DNA from 3 places in the Vibrio eleionomae genome. Region 3 is predicted to be linked to each of the others. Evidence: predicted binding sites of a transcription regulator. Region 3 holds the regulator's gene; each other region holds the start of a gene.
The links. Region 3 encodes PurR, which represses purine synthesis genes. Its sites were predicted from a motif close to TNANGNAAACGTTTNCNTNA; they were not measured.
Positions count from the first base shown of each region.

Region 1: F9817_RS10885 (phosphoribosylaminoimidazolesuccinocarboxamide synthase) is a predicted target of PurR. The motif match lies at 2,060-2,079, and genes of this name have one in related genera.
Region 2: F9817_RS00510 (NCS2 family permease) is a predicted target of PurR. The motif match lies at 1,969-1,988, and genes of this name have one in related genera.

Region 1 covers NZ_WEKT01000016.1:49,899-54,481, reverse strand. Annotated here, with positions in the region: gene F9817_RS10900 (J domain-containing protein) at 1-964, shown strand, start outside; gene F9817_RS10895 (hypothetical protein) at 1,066-1,263, shown strand; gene F9817_RS10890 (hypothetical protein) at 1,568-1,963, shown strand; gene F9817_RS10885 (phosphoribosylaminoimidazolesuccinocarboxamide synthase) at 2,187-3,293, shown strand; gene F9817_RS10880 (transporter) at 3,453-3,854, opposite strand; gene F9817_RS10875 (substrate-binding domain-containing protein) at 4,255-4,583, shown strand, end outside.
Region 2 covers NZ_WEKT01000001.1:90,172-94,754, reverse strand. Annotated here, with positions in the region: gene gabT (4-aminobutyrate--2-oxoglutarate transaminase) at 203-1,477, opposite strand; gene F9817_RS00510 (NCS2 family permease) at 2,011-3,300, shown strand; gene gpt (xanthine phosphoribosyltransferase) at 3,335-3,799, shown strand; gene frsA (esterase FrsA) at 3,997-4,583, shown strand, end outside.
Region 3 covers NZ_WEKT01000057.1:27,335-31,917, reverse strand. Annotated here, with positions in the region: gene purR (HTH-type transcriptional repressor PurR) at 772-1,779, shown strand; cyclic di-GMP riboswitch class I at 1,933-2,031, shown strand; gene F9817_RS20115 (TfoX/Sxy family DNA transformation protein) at 2,145-2,732, shown strand; gene F9817_RS20110 (putative signal transducing protein) at 3,366-3,692, shown strand; gene F9817_RS20105 (alpha/beta fold hydrolase) at 3,716-4,510, opposite strand.

The DNA.
Region 1 (4,583 bases), on a different contig from region 3:
GCTAGAATATCAACAAGGTAAAACCACAACTCGCGATCTTGCTGAAGCCTTATACTGGTTTGAAAAAGCGGCACAAGCGGGAAATAGTAAAGCAATGGGTCAAGTAGCCGATGCATACCTAAATGGCCTCGGTACAAATAAAGATCCTCAACAAGGATTGTACTGGCTTACAAAACTTGCGCTTACAGGATCACCTCAAGCCCAGACCGCTCTTGGTCAATATTATCAAGCTCTGAAAAACCGCTCAGTCAATGCACAAAACCTTGCTCAGTTATGGTTACATATCGCCAGTGCGAACGACCCCAAAGCGCAGGCCCAATATGATCAACTACTAGAAGATAAATTTAACGCGCAGCGCGCGAGGCAAGTGGCTTCCATCAACCAATTAGAGCAAGCGGTTTCTGATGCGGAGCCATCAAACGAGCCAAGCCAAACGGTCGATAATGAACCTACGGCACATTCTGCAAATCAAGACAATGGTCATGCGGCCAAAGATTATATTTTGCTTGGTGTCTTTATCTGCATCATGGTTGGTGTCATTGTTTGGCTACGACGTAAAAAACAACAGCGTGCATTACAGTTACAAGCTGAGCACACTGAAAAGCAATCACAGAATAAAAAGGTAAATGATCAACAACTGTTGCTTAAAAGGCAGAAAAAACAATTGGAAACGATTTTTCGTGAAGTGAAACGGCTTCAAGGCGAAAATCAAAAGCTGCAAACCCAATTGGCGCAAACGCCTAAATCAGCCCCGCCCCCTCCACCAGCGCCAGCCAACCAGAAACTTGCCCTGGCCTGCGCGGTACTTGGCTTTTCTCCAAATGAAATCCCTAATGAAAAAGCGCTCAAGATACGCTACAAACAATTATCGAAAATATATCATCCAGATATGAAAGGTAGCGAAGAGGAAATGAAGCGTTTAAATAATGCAATGAAGATAGTGGTTGCCTCTCAGAAAAAATAACTCTTAAGAGGAAGCGATTTTTTACCGCATTGTCATACAATTGTGCCACTTTAGGCTGTGTGTCTAGTAGCTCAATATCTCACTCAAAGGCGGAAGAAAAAATGACATCGAAACATGGGGTTTGTGATTGGTGTAAACGTTCAGGTTTATTAACAAAACACGAATACTTCGATGGAAAAGCCTATTATGCTTGTCATTCATGTGATGAACACGCACGCATGGATATTCGACAATACAATTTAGAAGAAATGGCCTATCGGCAAAAACTAGCGCAAGTGACACCTCCATCCGCCTCATAAATATATTCAGCGCCACTAGGGCGCTGTTTTTATATCAATTAGCGTGCTCTCTCTAGCCAGTGCAACTTATATATCCCAATAACCGCAGGTACAGGATTCAGAGCTTCATCAACATGCACTGAGTAAACTCTGTCACAAAAACCGAAGCTCCTTCGATTAAAAAAACCTTATAATTTTCAAAAATTTAGCGATAAACAATACATTAATAAGCAAAAAATGACCAAAAAAACCACAATCAGTACTTGATTAAACCACTGTACAGATATACTGTATACACATACAGCATGTATGAAAGGACAGTATAATGCTTTACTCAAACAACCGATTTAACTCATTTGCTCAACACCGTTTTCCTCATTCAAGTTTTATGCAGGCAAATGAATCTACGGACATGATGTTACGTCTAGCAAATCTATCTAATCAACAGCAATGGATTCTTTACACAGCAGAATGCCAGCGACCTAAATATCAAGAGTTGGCCGCTTATCACATTCAATGTGACCGAATTATTCATATGAAACCATCTCAATACCGTAGTGAACTCGACATTGCAATTCAGGCGATTCAAAGCGGTAATGCAAGTGCAGTTGTCGCTTCAAATAACATTAGTCCAACGAATCAAAAATTATTGATTAAATTAGGGCAGCAACATCACTGCGCGGTCTTTTTTGAGTGTTCAACTATCAATGCAGTCCACTAAATTCTCTTTCTTGCATTGACGGTGCGACCAATTTTCTGCCAGTTGGTCGCACTTCTTTTGCTAAATTTCTGCTTATTGGCGCAAAATAACCACATTTAAAGCAAACGTTTGCTTTTTCTCTGGCGACATAGAAAAGTTCTGGTATTATGCTCCGAGTAATCGATATCTCACCGTTTGATATCTCTCTTCTCAACGACGTTTGAAATAAGATAGGAATGTCTAAATGAGCCTTGCAGATCAAGTCCTTGCCGTCAACGACGACCTCCCAATTCGTACTAATCAACCTGTTCACTCTGGCAAAGTTAGGTCAGTTTACTGGCTTACAGAAGAAGACAGCCGCCGCCTAATTGAAGAAAAAGGTTATGATGTTGCTGCCGATGCTCCGTTAGCAATCATGGTGATCAGTGACCGTATTTCCGCATTTGATTGTGTATGGCATGCTGAAGGTGGTTTAAACGGTGTACCAGGTAAAGGTGCTGCACTTAACGCAATCTCAAATCACTGGTTCAATTTATTTAAAGAAAATGGTTTGGCTGATAGCCATATCCTTGATATTCCACATCCGTTTGTTTGGATTGTGCAAAAAGCAAAACCAGTCAAAGTGGAAGCAATTTGCCGCCAATATATCACAGGCTCAATGTGGCGCGCTTATGCTAAAGGCGAACGCGAGTTCTGTGGTATCCAATTACCGGAAGGATTACAGAAAGACTCTCGTCTACCAGAAACCCTAATTACCCCATCAACAAAAGGGATTCTGCGTGGCATTCCAGGCGTTCCAGAAGCGGATGACGTTAATATTACTCGACAAAATTTGGAAGATAACTTCGCAGACTTTAACTTCAGTAATGCTAACGACATTGACCTCTACGAAAAACTACTCAAGCAAGGTTTCGGTGTTATTAGTGACGCCCTCGCCGCCATCGGCCAAATTTTCGTTGATACTAAGTTTGAGTTTGGCTATGTCACAGACGCTAAGGGTCAAGAAAAACTGATTTATATGGATGAAGTTGGGACACCCGATTCATCGCGTATTTGGGATGAAGCCGAGTATAAATCTGGAAATATTGTGGAAAACTCAAAAGAAGGTTTCCGTCAGTTCCTATTAAACTACTTCCCAGATCCAGATATTCTACTTAACAAAGAACGTATGCCAGAACGTGAAGCATTAGCTCGCGACAACGCATTACCGTTAGAATCACTAATGGATATCAGTAGAACTTACCTTGGTATAGCAGAGAAGATCATCGGTCACCCTGTAAAACTGAGCGACAATCCTAAACAAGAAATTATTGATGTGCTGGATAAAGAATACGGTTTAATTGCCAAGTAACCTTTCTTGCATACAGTAACAATAAACGGAGCTTAAATGCTCCGTTTTCAGTTTTATATCAATTTACCGGTATATTTCTGGATTCATAGAAAATGTATTTGCCCTTAGGCAACTAGCGGGTTTAAAACTTAACCCCTGAACGGTGTTTCCTCACCCTGCTCAGTGCGCTTCTGCGCAATGAGGGAGTAATTCAATAATAAACTCTTCAGACCCATTCCCATGGAAAAGGGCTTGGGCTTTTTGCTCAATGACTTTGATCTGCCCTTCTTCTAGTGCATAAGGCATGATTAGACGTATCTCATCGATTCCTTCTTTATGAGCAAACCGAATCAAATTGATTAGGTTAGATTCATCACTACGACGGCTAGATAAACGATCCATTGCAATATCCCATAGGCGCTCTTCTGCACTTTTCTCTTTACCTATCGCTCCTTTTAGAGCTTCTCCGGCCATAGGAGAAAAAGATCCAAGAACTTCTGCGAAGGTCAGTTTCTTCGTACATGAAGCCCCTAAGAAACTTGTGTAATCAAAAGTGGCACGTATTTTACTTTGCTTATCCATGCTGTCTCCGACTCTAGTGACGTTCGACATAGGTAAAATATTGAGCAATAAAATACTTATAGCAATGTGATATAAGAAAACAATCTTCCATAACCACTCAACCTTTGAACAGGCTATATGCACCACATTTTGATAACATAGATTGCACAACCCATTGATAAGAGATTGCTAATCCATTAAAGATTATGACAAACATTAATGATCATGCCGGAGACTTGGAAAACATTCTTATCGCTGTGGAAGGTATGAAATTAAAACAGCGATCGTAGAAGTAAATTCAAAAACAAAAATGGTGTAATTTCAGTTTGATACATGACCAGATTTGACGCATCAAATTTGCCTTAATTCGTTGAAAAGTGTTTAATTCTAATTCATTAAAGGACAGTGTAAGTTAGGTGCCATGGCAACTATTAAAGATGTCGCAAAGGCGGCAGGCGTGTCAGTTGCGACTGTATCACGTGTAATCAACAAATCTCCCAAGGCCAGTACTTCCTCTATCGACGCAGTGACCAAGGCGATGAATGAACTGGGCTATCGTCCCAACGCTGCAGCAAGAGCCCTCGTCAGTCAGAGCACACAAACAATCGGTGTTCTTGTGTCTGATGTATCAGACCCTTTTTTCGGTACCTTAGTCAAAGCAGTGGATACCGTCGCCCATGATAACGGCAAACACGTACTTATTGGCAATGGCTACCACTCAGAGGAAGGCGAAAGACAAGCGATAGAGCT
Region 2 (4,583 bases), on a different contig from region 3:
ATTGGACTTATCATAATTCACCGCCAGCTCACTATGAGGTGGCGTTTTTTTTGCCTGTAAGAAAAGTGATTGAGCTTGACCTAGGCTCGTTGATGAAGCTCTGAATCCTGCATCTTGAGGTCATTTGGGTATAAAGAAAAGGCAGTGATGATTCACTGCCTTAAATGTCTTTAATATGATGTTGGGAATGTATTTTAGATCGTTATTTGGTGAGATCTAAAAGTTGAGTTTTTACAATCTCTAATCCTTTCACTACTAACTCAGTTTCAATCGTTAATGGAGGTAAGAAACGTACCACATTACCTTTGACACCACATGACAGCAAGATTAGGCCATTTTCATTGGCTTTTTTCACCAACTGTTTGGTAAGGGTTGCTAATGGGGCGCCCGTTTCTGGGTCATTAAATTCAACAGCAGCCATTAAACCAACTTGGCGGATATCTCCAATTTGAGGAATATCACGTTGCATGCTTTCTAGCTGTTCTTTGAACAGCAAGCCAATATGTTGTGCACGTTCACACAGCTGTTCTTCTTTGATGACTTTTAACACTTCAACAGCAGCGGTACATGCCAGTGCGTTACCAGCATATGTTCCGCCAATACCGCCAGCTTGAGGATGATCCATGATTTCTGCACGACCAACAACACCTGAAATAGGGAAACCGCCACCGAGGCCTTTGGCAATAGTGATAAGATCTGGAACCACATCATAATATTCACAAGCAAACATTTTACCTGTACGAGCAAAACCACTTTGGATTTCGTCACAGATCATGACAATGCCATGTTTATCACATAGAGCTCGGATCTCTTTTACCCAAGAAGCAGGTGCTTGATAGAAGCCTCCTTCACCTTGGATAGGTTCAAAAATGATCGCTGCAATTTGTGACGGTTCGATATCACAAGCAAATAAATCATCAATCGCAGATAAGCTTTCTTGCTCTGTCACACCATGATACTCGTTAGGGTATGGTAGGTGGTATATGTTGTTTGGGAAGGGGCCAAACCCAGCTTTATAAGGGTTCACTTTTCCTGTTAGACCCATACACATATTAGTACGACCATGGAAGCCGCCTTTAAAGGCAATCACACCTGGGCGCCCTGTGTAGTGGCGAGCAAATTTAATGGCGTTTTCTACAGCTTCAGAGCCAGTGGTAAGAAATGCCGCTTTTTTAGCAAAATCACCAGGTGCTGCTTCAACGACACCTTCACCGAGTTCAACAAAGCTAGTGTAAGGAACAACTGTTGAGCAGGTATGGCTAAAGTTTTCTAGCTGAGCTTTAACTGCTGCGACGATTCGAGGGTGAGAGTTACCAGTGTTATTTACTGCGATGCCAGCAGCAAAGTCGATATATTCATTACCTTCGATGTCAGTGATGATCGCGTTTTTTGCTTTGGCAGCGTAGATCGGTGCAAGGTTTGCTTCACCTTTACAAATCACTTTTTCTTTACGGCTTTGCCATTCCATATTTGTCATGATGTATGTCCTTATTTCATAGCTCATGATGTCAAATAACATTGAATGGGCAACTTCCCACTCAGATGATTATTTCCCTTAATGTGAACGCATCGATAGCAAGGATTTATCAATCTGCTTGTTACTTGGTTCTATAGGCTCATGGTAGCGAGAAAATGGGGCCAAACTTAGTACCAGTTAATATAAAGTGTTGGTACCAGATAGAAGCAAATTATCACCGTAGTTTACCGCTAAGATTTCTTCGCTCTTTGATAATTAAGTAGCGACTTGCCGCACATTTTAAAAAATTTTCTGACAACAGAGAGAAACAAATGTTGATTAGTTGGTCAGGAGCCAATTGTGTTGTTATTGCACCAGAAATTGGTGCTAATATTCTAAATCGTGTGAATATTGCGCTGATTGTTTGCATGGTTTTCTGCGAAAAATGTGATGCGCAACCAATTCCATCTGGAATTTGTGAAATTATGACTTTATAATCGGCGCCCAATCGATTACGCAACCGTTTACTAATTTTACCTTTATAGGAATCGAACATGCTGGAAAAACTCTTTAAACTCGGTGAACACGGGACTAGCGTGCGCACTGAGATCATTGCAGGATTAACTACCTTCCTGACAATGGCATACATCATTTTTGTGAACCCAGCGATTTTATCTGAAACAGGGATGGATCGTGGAGCCGTATTCGTAGCAACGTGTTTAGCTGCTGCTGCTGGCTGCTTTATCATGGGCTTTATTGCTAATTACCCAATTGCATTAGCGCCTGGTATGGGACTCAATGCATTCTTTACTTTTGCTGTTGTTAAAGGAATGCATTACTCATGGGAAGTAGCGCTAGCAGCAGTATTCTGTTCTGGTGTACTTTTTATCCTACTAAGCTTGTTCCGCATTCGTGAATGGATTATTAACTCGATACCTATGTCTCTTCGTATGGGTATATCTTCGGGGATTGGCTTGTTCTTGGCGTTTATCGCGCTACAAAGTGCAGGCATTATCGTTGATAACCCAGCGACTTTGATTTCATTAGGTGATATCACTTCAATGAAATGTTTGCTGGCAGCTGCAGGCTTCTTCATTACCGTAGGTTTGGTGAACCGTAAAGTTCCTGGCGCAGTTATGATTTCAATCTTGATTGTTACTGTTCTTGGCATTTTGCTAGGCGACGTTCAATACCACGGTATTTTTTCTGCGCCACCAAGCATTGCACCCACTTTCCTTCAGTTGGATTTCGCAGGTGTATTCCAAGTTGGGATGATTTCAATTGTATTCGCTTTCCTATTTGTCGACCTTTTTGATACGGCTGGTACTTTAATGGGCGTCGCGACTAAAGCGGGCTTGGTTGATAAAGACGGCAAATTACCACGGTTAAACCGCGCTCTACTTGCTGACTCAACCGCAACGTCTATCGGCGCGCTATTTGGTACCTCAAACACGACGTCATTCGTAGAGAGTACTGCGGGCGTTGCCGCTGGTGGCCGTACTGGTTTAACTGCAGTTGTTGTTGGCATTTTGTTCCTGCTTGCATTATTCTTCTCTCCAGTTGCAGGAATGATCCCTGCTTATGCAACAGCTGGTGCGCTGCTGTATGTATCTGTTCTAATGCTTTCTGGTCTTGCTGATATCGATTGGCATGATCTAACAGAAGCGGCACCTGCTGCCGTTACATGTATCATGATGCCAATGACATACTCAATTGCTGAGGGTATCTCTTTTGGTTTCATTTCTTATGCACTCATCAAACTATTAAGTGGCAAAGCTCGCGAAGTGTCTGTCAGTGTTTGGTTCATGGCAATTGTATTTGCCGTGAAATATGCGTTTGGATAAGAGATACAACACTTTACAAATTTAGGTTATACAAATGAGCAAAAAATTCGTTATCACTTGGGACAATATGCAGGCGTACTGCCGTCAGCTTGCTGAACTTCAAATGCCTGCAGAACAATGGAAAGGTATCCTAGGTGTAAGCCGTGGTGGCTTGGTTCCTGCTGCTATTCTCGCTCGTGAATTAGGTATTCGCTATGTTGATACTGTGTGTATCTCTAGCTACGACCACGATCACCAGCATGAGATGACAGTAGTTAAAGCACCGGATCACGACGGTGAAGGTTACTTGATCGTTGATGATTTGGTCGATAGTGGCGACACTGCTCGTAAAATCCGCGAAATGTACCCAAAAGCGAAATTTGTGACTGTTTGTGCTAAACCTGCAGGTAAAGATCTCGTTGATCAATACATTGTTGATATTGCTCAAGATACTTGGATTGAGCAGCCGTGGGATCTATCTTTGTCTTTCGTTGAGCCAATCAACCGTAAGCAAAAATAAAGATAATCTTTCCTATAAGAAATGGCCCTTAAGGGCCATTTTTTTTTGGTATCTTTTGCCGAGTTACGTAATTGTCATCATGAACGTAATCGGGATCATAGACAGTTAGGTTGTACTCGGGATAACCTTATCTGCAATTAGATGAACGATTTTCGGTTTGCGCCTAAAACATTATTCCATCGACGAGACGCGTTGATATGCCTGAAGAACAAAGTAAAAACCTTTCTGAAACGTTATTTAGAAAGCATAAACAAGCTAAAGAAACCTCCGCATTAGCGAGTTATTTACCCAGTAGCGTTGAATTGCTGCGCAAAAAGCGGGAAGAGGAAGGTTTTGCTTGGTATCGAAATTTAAGACGCCTGCAATGGATATGGCAGGGGATTGATCCTGTTGAACAAGAAGAAGTTTTAGCTCGAATTGCTGCATCCAAACACTCACGTACGGTCGATACTTGGCTCGATACAGTGATGGGCTACCACAGCGGGAATTGGACATTTGAGTGGAATCGCTTGGGAATGCGTCATCAGCAACGTGCTAAAAATAACGAAGGTGAAGTAGCCGCTGACGAATGGTTTAACGCGGCATTGTGTTACAGCATTGCCGGTTACCCGCATTTAAAAAATGATAGTTTGGCGTTGCAGGCGCAAAACTTAGCTAATACCGCCTATCAAGAAGGCGCTAAACAAACCCAGTATGTTGTCAAGCGCCTGGAATTTCCTTTTCAAGGCAAAAAAATCATTGGTCATTTGCATTTAGCAAAAACGGACACGCCTAAGCCAGTGGT
Region 3 (4,583 bases):
GATGCTGTTTCAGCGGGAATGTATTCGCTCTTAGGCAAGGCACTGATTTGAAGACATAGTCATTCTACGTTGAAAATCAGTAACACAGCCTAGGAGCGAATAAAACTCGCCCTTTGGGAGCTCATCAACAAACCTATTTCTGCGCTCAATCACCTTGAAAGGGAATGACCATTCCTGCTGTGATTGAGCTTGACCTAGGCTCGTTGATGAAGCTCTGAATCCTGCATCTTGAGGTCATTTGGGTATATAAGCGCCTTTGATAGGGAAAAGTGATAAAAAGTGCCTTTTACCTCTAGTATGTTGGTCCTAATCCTCGGTTCTACAATCAAACGTCTCATGACTTACCTTATTTTTGGTTAGTTATCATATGTGCATTATTCGTTAGCACATCATGAAACAACGTCAGCTCTCCCGTAGAGTCTAAATGTCATTTATACGCTTAAGCCGTCCATTTTACATATTGATAAAATATATTGATAACCCAGCAATCTGTCGCCATCATGTAGACAATGAGTCGCAAGCATAAGAAAAGTTGGCGAGATCAGTTGAGATTAAATTATGAATTTTTCGTTGCGGTGATCGCCAGAGCAGTCTAGAATCTTGGATGCTAATAAATACTCAAACTAATTGTCAAAAACCGCTTTCTCGTAGCGGTTTTTGTGTTTTTACTACTATTCCCGCTTTTTGCACTAAAATAAAGCGAAACCTGACTGTTCAACATTATCATCACCAATGTACTTTCAGGTTATTTGATACCAATGGAAATCACCTATGGCGACAATAAAAGATGTAGCACGCTTGGCTGGCGTTTCTACGACCACCGTATCACATGTCATCAACAAAACCCGTTTTGTGGCAGAAGCAACTCAAGAAAAAGTGCTATCTGCTGTTAAGGAGTTGAACTATGCCCCTAGTGCAGTTGCCCGCAGTTTAAAATGCAACACAACTCGAACCATTGGCATGTTGGTCACCCAGTCCACGAACCAATTTTTCTCCGAAGTCATCGATGGTGTCGAAAGCTACTGCTATCGCCAAGGTTATACGTTGATCCTATGTAACACTGGTGGCATTTATGAAAAACAACGCGACTACGTACGCATGCTCGCTGAGAAACGCGTTGATGGCATGTTGGTTATGTGTTCGGATATGACGCCAGAATTGATGGAAATGCTAGAGAGCCATTCCGATATTCCTAAAGTGATCATGGATTGGGGATTAGAAGACTCCCAAGCCGATAAAATCATGGATAACTCAGAAGAAGGTGGCTATATCGCCACTAAGTACCTTATCGATCATGGTCATAGTCATATTGCCTGCTTGAGTGGCCACTTAAACAAAATTACCTGCCAAGAGCGTATCCAAGGTTTTCGTCGCGCAATGAACGAAGCAAACTATGACGTGAACGAAGATTGGATTCTTGAAGGTAACTTTGAATGTGATACCGCCGTTCTTGCTGCTGACAAAATTTTGGCGATGGATGAAAAACCGACCGCTGTTTTTTGTTTCAACGATACGATGGCACTGGGCTTAATGAGTCGCCTACAACAGAAAGGCGTAAAAATCCCCGAAGAAATGTCAGTCATTGGTTATGATAATATTGAACTATCCGAATATTTCTCTCCACCGTTAACCACCATCCATCAGCCTAAGCGCCGTGTTGGTAAAAACGCATTCGAAATCTTGCTTGAACGCATCAAAAATAAAGAGCATGAACGCCGTATTTTTGAAATGCATCCAGAGCTTATCGAACGAGAGTCGGTAAAAAGCATTATAAAATAATAACTTACATTGCTTTAGCTCTGCCTTCTTTACACTTTTATTGATGAATTTATCGTTTATTATTAATACAGTCATTTTTGTGAGCAATATCACATAGAAGCAATTTTTATGTGATTTATGTTCAAGTTTAAGATTACTCTAATTAACGAAATGTCACGCACAGGGCAAACCATCTGTAAAGGTGGGACGCAAAGCTTCCGGCCTGAACCCCAGGTGGTACAGATGTTCTGGGTAGGTAGCGGGGTTACCGATGGCAAAAATGCATATGATGTTAACTTCTTATTGACACGGTCTTTGCATTCTTTTGCTACATTCTCGGACCTGGATTTTGGTGGCGTATGTTCAAATACACCGAGACTAAAGGCATGGATAAACCAATACTAAAAAACTCAATGCGACTCTTTGAAAAATTAGGTCGCGTAAAATCTCGTTCAATGTTTGGCGGCTTTGGAATCTTCGTAGACGACACAATGTTCGCGTTGGTTGTTAACGATATGCTTCATATCAGAGCTGATGATTCTTGTTCTGAGAAATACAAACAACAAGGCTTAGAACCATACGTTTACAAAAAACGTGGTTTCCCTGTGGTTACAAAATATTTTGCTCTTCCAGAATCGTTTTGGGATACACCCGATACTATTTTAGATGAAGCAAAATCTGCGTTGAAGATCGCGAAACAAGAACGCGAGACTCAGGCAAAAGCTAAACCTAACCGATTGAAAGATTTACCTAATTTACGTTTAGCTACAGAACGTATGTTGCGTAAAGCGGGAATTGAATCTGTCGAAGAGTTACACGATAAAGGAGCGGTTGAAGCGTATAAAGCAATTCAGCAAACTCACTCTACCGATGTAAGTCTAGAGCTTTTATGGGCTCTTGAAGGCGCAATCGAAGGCAAGCACTGGTCTGTTATTCCACAAACTCGGCGTGACGAGTTAATGCAAAATCTTTAGCCAAATTTGTTGCTAACAAGGCTTGTTGCTGAAAGCACCCTCTGGGGTGCTTTTTTATGCGCGCTATAACGCACATATGAGCCGTTGAGGTACATATTAGAGCTTTTACTCACCTAAAAGGTTAAAACCCGGCATACTTGCTTGTAGGCTCATCAGATATATCAATAACATCACTCTTGCGAATCATTTCTGCTAAACCGGCCTTTTAACCTTACCAGCCATGTATGAGCATAACCCTTAACTCATTTGTCCTAAGGCTATATCTAGATAAATAACCGTTAGTTAACCTATAAATCTGCTAATAATTTTGCGGTTTATCACCGAATTTCCAACTCATAATGTTTTAGAATAGTAGTAACAACTAAAATAGTTGAGACTATAGATTACAATTATTCGCCATGAGCTAGATCAATTTATGCTTTAAATTGGATAAATAAATTTTTACTCATTTTTCTTAAATGGCATTATTTTGTGATTATTATCACAAAAACATTGTACGGTTATTACATTGATTATTATAAAAATGTGACAGCCATATTTAGTCCTTAATTAGGACACAATATGACACCCCATTTGAAACACTGTTCATTTACATAATCTTGGTTAGACTGTGACCATTCAAGGTAATTGATATTGAAACTTTATATCGCAAATAACCCAACTGAAGCTCATATACTGTGTGGACTACTCCAGCAGTCAAACATAAAATGCGAAGTCAGAGGGGAACAGTGGTTCGGGTTAAGAGGAGAGATTCCTGCCGATGACCAATCAGCGCCATATATTTGGCTATTTAATCGTCTAGATGCCGATTATGCATGGGAGCTTATTCGTCAAACCCAAACCGACAATAGTGGTATCCTTTATAAAAATTGGGTCTGTTCTAATTGCGGGGAAACCAATGAAGGTCAGTTCGCTGTTTGTTGGAAATGTGGGAAACCTGATCACCAAGGGTGTGATTAATATTTTCTGAATGGGAACCGTATTTATTGGTGCAAGAGAAAGCGAATCGAGTGGTGATTAAAGGCCTCAGATTGCTCGATATTGCAAACATGACCACAATTGGATAACTCTATCAACTGACTACAGCGGTGTGTACTGAGCATTTTTCTAATAGCAGGAAGGAATAGATGATCGCGCTCTCCCATTAAGTATAACGTGGGAATAGGTAACTCTGTTTCTCTAAAATGTCCCATCAGTGCATGGGCTTCAGCGGTTAAACGATACCAACGTTTAAACTCTTTTTGACACAGCTTTTTAGCTTCTCTTATAAAGAGGTGACGTGATTCTTTTTGATGTTTATCAGGCATTACGACATGGGCAAAAAGTTGGTATAACCACATGTATGGGACGATATTTTTACACCAATCCCCAATTTTAACCAATATCCGAGAACGTAGATTAAACTGCATCACCGCTCCCCCCATCACCATGCTTTCGACACGCTCAGGGACAAGTTGGGCAATTGTTCGTACAATAATGGTTCCCAAAGACATGGCAACAAAGTGGGCTTTTTCAATGCTAAGATGATCAATCACGTGAATAACATCTTGCGCGACATCAGCGAACTGATAAGGTTTGAGTAACCACTCTTTAGGACCTCGTTTTGATTTGCCATGACCACGAAGATCAACCAGAAGCAAATTAAAATGTTGTCGATACTCCTTGATTTGCTTAAACCACAAAGACGAACTGCCCCCAGCGCCGTGAATAAATACGACCCATTGTTGACTGGTGGGATGTGAATACACTTTATGGAATAACATCAGTAAGTAAGCCATTTCGCTCCAAATTAATAGCGGCGCAAGTCTACCACATTGATAATGTCAATATCTTCCCCTTTTAAACAAAATC